Regions from separate parts of the Anaerobacillus sp. 1_MG-2023 genome, predicted to be linked through region 2. Evidence: riboswitches for the same ligand, from Rfam matches in the RefSeq annotation. Region 2 holds a riboswitch; the other holds the start of a gene.
The links. Region 2 has a riboswitch for cobalamin ahead of Q4550_RS19080 (ribonucleoside-diphosphate reductase subunit alpha). Riboswitches for the same ligand answer to the same signal wherever they lie in the genome.

Region 1 (5,986 bases), on a different contig from region 2:
TTATTAAAATAATGGCAAACACCGGGGCACCGATGAGCGATGTGATGACGCCAATCGGTAGTTCCGTTGGTGAAATGATCGTTCGTGAAATCAAATCAGCGATGATCAGAAAAGCAGCTCCAAGTAAAATGGAGAGTGGCAGTAAATGCCTGTGATCCGGACCCCATAGGAGGCGCGTTAAATGCGGAATCACAAGACCAACGAAGCCAATCGTTCCTGAAACCGCAACAGCTGCCCCTGTTAAAATCGAACCACCGATTAGAATCCAAAGCTTTCGTTTCGCGACGTTCACGCCGATATGCTGGGCGCGTTCTTCCCCAAACGACATCGCGTTCAGCTCTTTGCTGCTAAAGAGCAGAATCCCTGAGCCGATGATGAAAAAGGGAAGAATGATCCCAATGTATTCCCATCCGCGCATCGACACGCTTCCAAGGAGCCAGCCGATAATTTGACGAAGCTCCTCTCCAGTTAAAGCGATCATAAGTGACAGAAGTGAGCCAAGAAATGAGCTAAACACAATTCCGGTGAGTATGATCGTCTCCACGCGCATCGAGCGCTCGATTTGTCGTGCGAAGAAAAGCACGAGGAAAATGGTGAGGATCGATGCGGCGATGCTCATAACTGGTAGGGTGAACATGCCGACAAACGGAATGGACAGGTTGAAAAACAGCACGAGTACCGCTCCAACTGATGCTCCGGATGAAACGCCGAGCACGTACGGATCCGCTAATGGATTACGTAAAAGACCTTGAAAGGCGGCCCCTGCTATCGCAAGAGACGCCCCCACAAGACCTGCCAAAATGACGCGCGGCAAGCGAATATCCATCACAATCGTTGTAAACATTGGATCGGTTTTGCCCATGAATGGAAGGTGTAAAACTTCACTTCCGATTAATTTTAGAATGGTGAGCACTGGAACTGAAACAGTACCTATTGAAATGCCAAGGAGCATGGCACCAATTAAGAGTGCTATCGCAATCGGATAGGCAATGAACCGTTTATTCAGCAAAAACATCCGGGTAAACCGCTTTTGCAAGTTCCTCTACTCCTTCAGTAAGACGAGGGCCAGAGCGCGTAACGAGGTCAGAGTGCACGTCAACAACCTGCTCATCTTTGATAGCCGTCACGTCCTGCCAGCCGTCGCGACTTAACACCTGTTCAACTGGCTTCTCTGTATAGTAGCCGTACGTTGTGATGATCACGTCTGGATTCGCTTCGATAATCGCTTCCTGATCCACCTGGTTCCAGCCTTCCTGATCGTGCGTCACGTTCTTCGCGTGAATCATTGTTAACATATCATCCATAAACGTATTCTTCCCTGGAGAGTAGATTTCAGGCGCAGGGGCAACTTCGACGAAGACATTTTTCTGATCTTCTTCACTAATGCTTTCTGCTTTTGCTTGAATGTCTTCAAGATCTTGCTTCATTTCATCGATCGTTGTTTCCGCTTCTTCCGTTTCACCGGTTGCTTGTCCGATCATTTCGATTGATTTGTAGACTTCTTTAAAGCTTTTCGCGTCGTTTACAACGAGAACGCTGATGCCAGCATCACGAAGCTGCTGTAGCCCTGCTTCTGAGTTATGTGCGCTTGATCCGTGTGCAAGTACGAGATCAGGCTTTAGAGAAATGATTTTCTCCACGTTAAATTCCATGCCGCCGATTTTTTCGATATCAGCCGTTTCTTCTGGATAGTTGGCGAAATCAGATACGCCAACGACTTCTTCCCCTGCTCCCAGGTCGAAAAGGATCTCAGTGTTACTCGGGATCAGGGAGACAATTTTTTCAGGATCTTTTTCGATCGTAACATCCTGATCCAACGCATCCGTTATCGTTACTGGGAAAGCGCTATCTTCTGACTGTTCAGCTTGCTCTGTATTCGCATTTCCTTCATTTGTCGCGCTGTTCTCTTCACTCGCTCCGCAACCTGCGATGATTCCTGTCACGAGAAAAAGTAAAACGAGTAGTGAATAAAGCTTTTTCATGTGTGTTTCTCCTCCTGTTTTCTGATGTCTCTAAACTAAAAAATCTCCACGCACGAGGGCATGGAGATGGTCGAATGGAAGTAACGGTGCACAAAGCACCCGAATCCGTTCGCACATCCCTATCCTCGTAGGCTGTTCGCGCTTGACTCAGGCAGGTCTCCTGGCTCATGGTTATCGCATGCCGCTCCTTCCCATTCGCTGTTTCGAACAGTGGATTCTGCAGCAGGCGACCATTTACAGTGGCGGGACCGCGCTGGAATTGCACCAGCTTCCCTATTAAGTCTTCATTGAAAAGACACCTAAATCGATCACTATGTAATTGGTAACAGGTTTATTATACATGATTGCGGGAGTGGGGGGAACAGTTGTGTTTTGAGGGGGGCAGGCTCGCGCCTGACCCCTTTAAATACACACCCCTCATCCAATTTTCTCATTAGCCCTCTCTTCTCTCCTCCTTCTTTCATAAGCTAGTAGCAACTCTATATGTGAACAAGCAAGAAGGGAGATTTATTTATGATAGAACCACATGGCGGTCAGCTAATTAACCGCATTCCATGTGAAGAGGACCGCCTGGCGCTTCTTGAGAAGGCCACAATGTTTCCGGTCGTCACCTTAACACCATGGAATTTATCCGATTTATATATGATCGCAATCGGTGCTTTTAGTCCGTTAACGGGCTTTATGAATCAAGCAGATTATACGCACGTTTTAACTAAAATGAGGCTCGCAAATGGGACAATCTGGAGCTTGCCTATTACGCTTTCTGTATCCGAAGAAACGCGTGACAAGATTTTTTCTAGTCCTACTGTTTGCTTGAAGGGTGAAGACGGGGAAATCTATGGATTAATGGAAGTAGAAGATATTTATGAAACAGACAAAACAGAAGAAGCGCGACACGTCTATGGAACGAACGACGCTGAACATCCAGGTGTTCAAAAAACGTACGAGCAGGAAGCTTTTAACCTCGGTGGCCCGATTACGCTGCTTCAGCACCCAACAGCGCTTCAAGACCATTTTCAAACGCCAGCAGAATTAAGAGAGACGTTCCAACAGCGCGGCTGGAAAACAATCGTTGGCTTTCAAACGCGCAACCCGATTCATCGCGCACATGAATACCTTCAAAAGACGGCTCTTGAAACCGTTGATGGCCTTCTCATTCACCCACTCGTTGGAGAAACGAAGAAAGATGACATTCCGGCGGATATTCGAATGAAAAGCTACAGCGCTCTTTTAGAAAACTATTATCCGTCCGATCGCGTCATTCTCTCCGTATTCCCAGCCGCGATGAGGTATGCTGGCCCGCGCGAGGCGATTTTTCATAGTCTCGTTCGGAAGAACTTTGGCTGCACACATTTTATTGTTGGCCGTGACCACGCAGGTGTTGGCGATTATTACGATACGTTCGCTGCGCAGAACATTTTTCACCAATTTTCAAAAGACGAAATCGGCATTGAGATTATGGCATTCGAGCACGCGTTTTATTGTATCAAGTGTTCGAGCATGGCTACGGCCAAAACGTGCCCGCACGATGGCGAATTTCACATTCATCTAAGCGGCACAAAGGTCCGGGAAATGCTGAAGAATGGCCAAAGACCTCCGAAAGAGTTTTCTCGCCCTGAAGTGATTGAGATTCTATTGGATGAGGTGCAGCACGATCATGAAGACGAATGATGCCGCGCGCGCTGAATGATGGCATTCTATTTCGTTATGATTACGATGATCATCATGCTTTTCTGTCTTTTCTTTGAAAAAGGACGACCTGAGGTTATTCTAGCCTCGGTTCTCGTCTTATTTCTATTCACTGGCATTATTACGCCTGAGGAAGCAACGGCCGGATTCTCCAATGAAGGGATGCTCACGATTGCTCTACTTTTCATCGTTGCAGGAAGCATTCAGCGGAGTGGAATTGTGGATCGCCTCTTTCAACGTCTCCTACAAAGCTCCCATTCGCCAAAGAAGCGCCTGAGTAAATTGCTATTTCCAATATCGTTCATTTCAGCATTTGTGAACAATACACCGATCGTGATCGCTTCTACACCAATGGTGAAAAAATGGTGTGATGAAAACGGGATGTCTCCTTCCAAGTTTCTTATTCCGCTTTCCTACGCAACGATTCTTGGCGGCACCATTACGTTAATTGGTACTTCGACAAACCTTGTCGTTCATGGACTGCTACTCGAAAACGGCTATGAAGGTTTTTCTTTTTTCCAGCTTAGTGCGATCGGGATCCCAATCACGCTATTCGGTCTCGCGTATTTGGTCTTCTTTAGTAACAAGCTGCTTCCAGATCGACGTTCTGCATCCTTCACTGAACCTGAATTGCTCAAGAAATATACTGGTGAAGTGCTTGTTACAGAACAATTCTCCTATATCAATCGCACTGTAAAAGAAGCGCAGCTACGGAGTTTGAAAGGGTTATTTCTCGTCAGTATTTTGCGTCACGAACGGGCGATCGCTCCTGTATCAGGCGAGACGATTCTGAAGGAGGGAGACCGGCTTGTTTTTAGTGGTGACATCTCAACGATCGCTGAGATCCAGCGGATGAAGGGACTACAGCTACAGGGAAGCTCCGGGTCTTATTTTCCAAAAAATCACCAGCTCATTGAAGGAATTGTCACACCTCATTCGTCACACCTTTTCAAAAAAATAAAGGACACCAATTTCAGACACCAGCATCAAGCAGCCGTGATCGCTGTTCATCGCCAAAATCAGCGCTTGAAATCGAAAATTGGTGATATTGTCTTAAAACCTGGTGATGTTCTCTTAATGGTCGCGGGTGAGCAGTTTCATAAGAAAAAGGATTTCTACGACATTACACCAATCGATCATAAGCTCGTCACGCAACGCCAAATCAGATTAGGCTGGCTTTCGATTGGATGGCTTGGTGTCATGATTATTCTCGTTACGATTGGCGTTCTCTCCATGCTCACTGCTATGGCTGTGACGACACTGCTTCTCTTTTTAACAAAGATTGTGACGCCAGGCGAAGGGCGTGATTTGATTCAATGGCACGTTCTCCTTATGATCGCTTGTTCGTTCGGTATTGGTACAGCGCTTCTGAATTCAGGTGTAGCCGCTTCGATGGCAGGTCTCCTTATCCAATTAACGGCACCGCTCGGACTTCTTGCAACGTTGCTTAGCATTTATGTGTTAACGAACATCTTCACTGAAATGATGACAAATAGCGCTGCCGCTGTCTTTATGTTTCCCATCGCCATCGAGGTTGCACATACGCTTGAGATTGACCTCCTCCCCATTGCGATGATCGTCGCAATTGCAGCCTCCGCAAGTTTTATGACGCCGATAGGCTATCAAACGAACTTAATCGTCTATGGCGCCGGCGGCTACCGTTTTCACGACTTTTTGAAAATTGGTTTCCCATTAACGCTGATCGTCATGGTAACGACGCTATTGATCGTTCGTTTTGTTGTCATGATTTAATGAAAGGAGGACGAATAAATGAAAGAAAAACATGTCACCTGGCATGAAGGAAACGTGACGAAACTGGACCGTGAAAAAATGAAGTTACACAAAGGGGCTGTCCTCTGGTTCACAGGACTTTCCGGATCAGGAAAATCAACGATTTCGGTTGAGCTTGAGAACGCCTTACATGCAGCGGGTGTGCATACTTACAGGCTTGATGGTGATAACGTTCGACACGGATTGAACGCAGATCTTGGCTTTTCCGATGCGGATCGAATTGAAAATATGCGAAGAATTGGTGAAGTATCTCGTCTTTTTGTAGATGCTGGCATTATGACGCTTGCTGCGTTTATCTCTCCTTTTCAGCAAGAGCGAGATAAGATTCGAGGACTTTTCAGAGACAAAGAATTTATTGAAATCTACGTAAAAGCCAGTATGGAAACGTGTGAGATCCGTGATCCCAAAGGCCTTTACGCCAAAGCGCGAAAAGGTGAAATCCGTCAGTTTACAGGAATTGATGCCCCTTATGAAGCTCCGGTTGCGCCAGAGCTTACGATCGATACAGAAAAGGAAACAATTGA
Region 2 (5,986 bases):
GGAGAGCGTCCAGAGTTAACCGACGAAGAGAAAGCCGCAAGAGAAGAAATGCATGAAGAGATGGAAGCCAAGCGAGAGCAGGCTCAAGAAATTGTGAAACAAAAAAATGATATACTTGATCAGCTGATTGAAAAACTTAGCTAGTCTTAGTGAGAGATAGGGGCCCCCTATCTCTTTCGTATGTCTTGAAGACATCTGGCTGATTTACTGTCAGATAAGGCTAGGATAATATAAAGAGTATGAAAAGCATATTTCGTCTTAGAGGTGAAAAGGGAACGGAGTTGAGAGAGATGCAGCACGTTTTTGTGATTGATGATGAACAAAATATACGTGATATTTTAGAGAAGTATTTAAAAAAAGAAGGGTTTATTGTCTCAACCTTTACAGATGGGGCAGAAGTGTTAAGTGCTCTAGAGACAATTGAACCCGATTTATTAGTATTAGATATTATGATGCCAAATGTTGATGGGCTTGAACTCCTTCGACGGTTAAGAAAGCATTCTTACATTCCCGTTATCGTTGTTTCCGCAAGAGATGAAGAGCTTGATCGGATACTAGGCCTTGAACTTGGCGCTGATGATTACTTAACGAAACCTTTTAGCCCTAGAGAACTTGTTGTGCGTATTAAGAACCTATTCAAACGGATGAATCGCCTAGAGAAAAACCATTCTTCACAAGAAATCACTGTTCAGAACGTACGTTTAAATAAGAAAAAACGACTGTTATTAGTGAATGAGGAAGAAATGGCTTTAACGCCGAAAGAGTACGATGTGCTCGCCTATCTTCTTCAACATCCAGAACAACCGTTTACAAGAGAGAGATTAATTGAAGCCATTTGGGGTTATCAATATGTAGGTGATGGCAGAATTATTGATGACCTTGTGAAAAGGCTACGTAAAAAGATGTCAGACGCAAAGGCACAAGCGAAGATTACAACAGTTTGGGGGTATGGCTATAAAATCGATGAAGAAGTTTAATATCGGTACCAAATTGTTTCTTAGTTATATCGTTCTTATTGTTGTTATTCTGCTTATTACTACTATTTCATTTCAATATTTATTTCAAGAATATCTTGTGCGCGAAACGAGAGAACAGCTGCAAAAAGAGGGATTGCAAATTAGTCAGATGCTCGAAGATCGACAGTGGAAGGGCGAAAATCCACCTAATGGGTTACTTGATCGCAGAAGAATTGAAATGGCAGGCAATTTAATCTCATCTCAATTTATAATTTATAATGCAAATGAGAAGGCAATTTATTCGAATGTCGATGAAGTGGTTCGAATTGATTATGAAGAAAACAAAGGAAATTTATATGTTACAGAGGAAGTGCCAATTAGTCTCTCACGAGAGCAAGTTGGCAATATTGTGCTATTTACGAAGGTAGAAAGCCTTGAAGGTTTCAATCGGATTATTCAGCAATCACAGGTTGTCAGTCTTTTAGTATCTGCTGCTGTTGCCGTCCTCCTTGCTGCTATCATGCAGAAAGGAATAGCGGGGCCAATTCGATTACTAGCCAATCACATGCGGGAATTTACGATGCGTAAGGAACCACCCCCGTTGAAGCTTAAGACAAAGGATGAAATCAATGAACTTGCTAAGACATTTCAAGAACTAACGGAGCAACTTCGAAAAAATGATTTTGATCAGAAGGAATTCCTTCAAAATGCGTCTCATGAATTAAAGACCCCTCTAATGGCGATTCAAGGGAATGCGGAAGGGATTCTAGATGAAGTAATCGTAGGAGAGGACGTAGAGCATAGTCTTGAAGTGATCGTGAAAGAAACGCAGCGTTTAAAAAAAATCGTGCAGGACATTTCTTATTTAACGAGGTTAGAAACAGTAGATGAATCTTTTACTTATGAAGTAGTCGATCTTCATCATGTGTTAATGGAAGTCATCACTGCGGTAAAACCACTTGCACATCAACGGGAAATAGAGGTGAGGTATGACACTGATCATACCATAGGCGTTAAGATGGATAGTGATAAAATGAAACAAGCATTTATGAATATATTCGGTAATGCCCTACGATTCGCTTCATCCGTTATAGAAGTACATGTCCATCCAGAAGATCGTCAAGTTTTTATTAGGGTTGAAGATGATGGTAAAGGCTTTGGCGAGAATCCAGAGCGCGTTTTCGACCGGTTCTATACAGGTGACAAGTCAGGTTCAGGCATTGGTCTATCGATTACAAAAACAATAGTAGAAAAACATAATGGTAACATATACGCCGAAGAAAACAAAAAGGGAGGAAGGATCGTGATCTCGCTTCCTTTTCAATCGTAGTTAAAGCTTTATGTTTTATGCTCACTTAACTTTTGTAGAATTTCTTTGCTTTCTTGTTCACTCAAAATACCGAATTTCTGACAAAGTTGTGTATAACCAACCAATTTCTTGAAATTAACCGAAGATGATTTTTTCATCATACTCACCTTTCTTTCCTTTGGGAAACTTTTTTAGGTATCAACAATATATGCATGAGCAAGTTGAAAGTGATAGGTGAGTGTCTTTAGAGTTGAAATAAATCGAAGTCAATGTAACAATAAAGCTTGTGCTAAATCAAAGCATCATGTAAGATGAGGTTATCAATATTTAGTGATTAATAAATGTTTCAGATACTATATATGGGGTAAAGTGTACGTAATTAAATAATTGAGTATGCGGTGTCGTAGAACGACTTAATAGGGAATCCGGTCTGAATCCGGAGCTGTCCCCGCAACTGTCGTGTGGACGAGGCAAGAAACCACTGGAGTTAATTCTGGGAAGGTTTGCCAAGGGAGAAGCACAAGCCAGTAGACCTGCCGTATAGTCAAAAACGTTTCTATTCTTCGGGGGTTGAGGGTGAGAAATGGCAGGGTAAATGTACGAGTACGTTCATTTATACGTTGTCGTTTTCTCCAGGCTCACTCTTCCGAGAGTGAGCTTTTTATTTTGGATGGATAAAGGAGAGAGGTATATGAGTACTGTAGCAGAAATGACAGTAACAAAAATAATGGAGGAAGTAAGAACGCTCCTAGATGAGTACCCGTCACTTGCTAGTGAGAGTTTTATTGAAAAAACAATTGATGGTATTTCAGAAAAATCAACGCAAGAAGAGGTTGGTAACATTCTAGTTTTAAATGCCCTTGAACGAATTAGCGCAACAGAACCTGACTGGACTTATGTGGCAGCAGCTTTTCATCTTCGTTCGCTCTATCGTAAGTCTCTTTCACATCGAACTGAGAAAGAGGTTTATGGCGGGGGAAGCTTCTATCGCCTTCTTCAACAGCTGACAGATGAAGGGATTTATAACAAAACACTTCTTCAGTCTTATTCCAAGAATGAAGTAGAGCATGTTGCTAAGTTAATCGAGCCATCAAGAGATCGTTTGTTTACATACATCGGCCTACGAACGCTCGCAGACCGCTATCTAGCTACTGATCATGAAAAGAATGTATATGAATTGCCTCAAGAGCGCTTTCTAGTCATTGCTATGACGCTCATGTTAAATGAACCAAAAGATAAGAGGTTAAATCTAATTGAAGAAGCGTATTGGGCGCTATCTAATTTATATATGACAGTAGCAACTCCTACTCTTTCAAATGCAGGGAAAAGCTATGGACAGCTAAGCTCATGCTTTATCGATACGGTGGATGACAGTCTTAGAGGAATCTATGACAGCAATACAGATGTAGCGACCGTTTCGAAAAATGGAGGAGGAATTGGAGCATATCTCGGGAAAATTCGTTCTCGTGGGAGTGATATTAAAGGGTTTAAAGGCAATTCATCTGGGGTTTTACCGTGGATGAAGCAATTAAACAATACAGCTGTGAGCGTAGACCAGCTAGGACAGCGTCAAGGTGCTGTTGCTGTATATCTTGATGTCTGGCATAAGGACGTTTTCGAATTTCTTGATGCCAAGCTTAATAACGGAGACGAACGAATGAGGACACATGATCTTTTCACGGGTCTTTGTATTCCAGATATCTTTATGGAAGTAGTGGAAGACCGTGGAGAATGGCATTTATTTGATCCGCATGAAGTCCGTCAGGTGATGGGGTTCTCTCTTGAAGATGCTTATGACAAAGAAAAAGGATCAGGAGAGTTTCGTATGAAATATAGGCAATGTGTGAATCAGCCTGAGCTTTCAAGAAAAACAGTGCCGGCGATTGAGATTATGAAGCGTGTCATGAAATCACAATTGGAAACTGGGACGCCTTATATGTTCTATCGAGATACGGTGAATCGCGCGAATCCTAATAAGCATGCTGGTATGATCTATGCTTCCAATCTTTGTACGGAAATTATGCAAAATATGAGTGCAACGACTGTTGAAGAGGAAATCACGAAAGACGGTAAAATTATCATTACGAAAACGCCTGGTGACTATGTCGTTTGTAATCTATCTAGTATTAATCTTGGACGTGCGGTTACAGCTAATGCACTAGAGCGATTAATTCCAATTCAGGTAAGAATGCTGGATAACGTGATCGATATTAATACGATCGAAGTGCCTCAAGCCCAGTTAACGAATGAGAAGTATAGAAGCATTGGTCTTGGAACGTTTGGTTGGCATCACCTCCTTGCGAAAAAAGAGATTGTCTGGGAAAGTCATGAAGCGGCAGACTATGCGGACGAACTATATGAAACAATTAATTATTTAACGATACAGGCAAGTCATGAGCTTGCCGTTGAAAAAGGAAGCTACTCTCTCTTTGAAGGCTCTGATTGGCAAAATGGGGAGTACTTTAATCAACGAGGTTACGTTAGTGAAAAATGGCAGTCTCTTAAGGAAAGGGTCCAAACGAATGGTATCAGAAATGCCTATCTTTTAGCGGTTGCTCCTAACAGTTCAACAAGTTTAATAGCTGGATCGACAGCATCAATCGATCCGATTTTCCAAAAAGAATACTCTGAAGAAAAGAAGAATTACAAAATTCCTGTTACAGCGCCTGATCTTTCACCTGAAACGACCTGGTATTACAAATCGGCTTATCACATTGATCAGCTTTGGAGTATTGAGCAGAATGCAGCCAGACAGCGTCATGTGGATCAATCAATATCGTTTAATATCTATGTGCAAAGTACGGTGAAAGCGAAGGACTTATTGAACATTCATATGACAGCTTGGAGAAAAGGGTTGAAAACAACCTACTATACACGAAGTACATCTGTAGATATTGACGACTGTGAAAGCTGCGCAAGCTAAAGGAGGAATTGGAAATGGCTACGATTCAACAACGAAAGCTATACGATGTCTCCGCACCGAATAGCTCGACTGGAATTATTAATGGAGAAAGCTCAAACGTTTTAAACTGGGATGATGTCCGCTTTAGCTGGGCATATCCTATGTACAAAAATATGCTAGGAAACTTTTGGACTCCGTTTGAAATCAATATGTCGAACGACGTGAAGCAATGGGAGGCATTGAGCGAAGATGAGCAAGATACGTTTAAGAAAATTATTGGCCTTCTTGCCTTCCTAGATTCGATTCAAACCGACTATTCAAGTAAGGTCGCGGATTATTTAACAGATTCAAGCCTATCAGCGCTCATGCAGGTGCTTTCGTTCCAGGAAGTTGTGCATAATCAGTCATATAGCTATGTACTTTCTTCCATTGTAAATAAAAATGAGCAAGACCGGATTTTTGAATATTGGAAGCACGATGACGTGCTCTTAGAACGTAACCAATTTATTGCTTCTGGTTATGAAGCATTTGTTCAAAATCCAACACCACAAACGTTTTTTGAATCGATTGTTTATGACATTATTCTTGAAGGACTTTTCTTCTACGCCGGGTTCGCTTTCTTTTATAACCTTGCTCGAAATCAAAAGATGGTGTCTACTTCCACAATGATTAACTATATTAACCGCGATGAGCAGCTGCATGTGACGTTGTTCGTTAATATAGTGAAAGAATTGTTCAATGAGCATCCTGAACTGAATACGAAAGAAAATCATGATTTCATCACGAATACATTTCGTGAAGCTGCTGAGCTTGAGATGA

Region 1: linked by a shared signal. The riboswitch ahead of Q4550_RS20450 (ABC transporter substrate-binding protein) and the one ahead of Q4550_RS19080 (ribonucleoside-diphosphate reductase subunit alpha) in region 2 are both predicted to bind cobalamin.

The regions. Positions count from the first base shown of each region.
Region 1 covers NZ_JAUORD010000016.1:27,076-33,061, forward strand. Annotated here, with positions in the region: gene Q4550_RS20445 (FecCD family ABC transporter permease) at 1-1,015, opposite strand, end outside; gene Q4550_RS20450 (ABC transporter substrate-binding protein) at 999-1,982, opposite strand; cobalamin riboswitch at 2,116-2,300, opposite strand; gene sat (sulfate adenylyltransferase) at 2,496-3,653, shown strand; gene Q4550_RS20460 (SLC13 family permease) at 3,669-5,423, shown strand; gene cysC (adenylyl-sulfate kinase) at 5,442-5,986, shown strand, end outside.
Region 2 covers NZ_JAUORD010000013.1:122,869-128,854, forward strand. Annotated here, with positions in the region: gene Q4550_RS19065 (hypothetical protein) at 1-144, shown strand, start outside; gene Q4550_RS19070 (response regulator transcription factor) at 240-977, shown strand; gene Q4550_RS19075 (sensor histidine kinase) at 949-2,286, shown strand; cobalamin riboswitch at 2,645-2,820, shown strand; gene Q4550_RS19080 (ribonucleoside-diphosphate reductase subunit alpha) at 2,957-5,188, shown strand; gene Q4550_RS19085 (ribonucleotide-diphosphate reductase subunit beta) at 5,203-5,986, shown strand, end outside.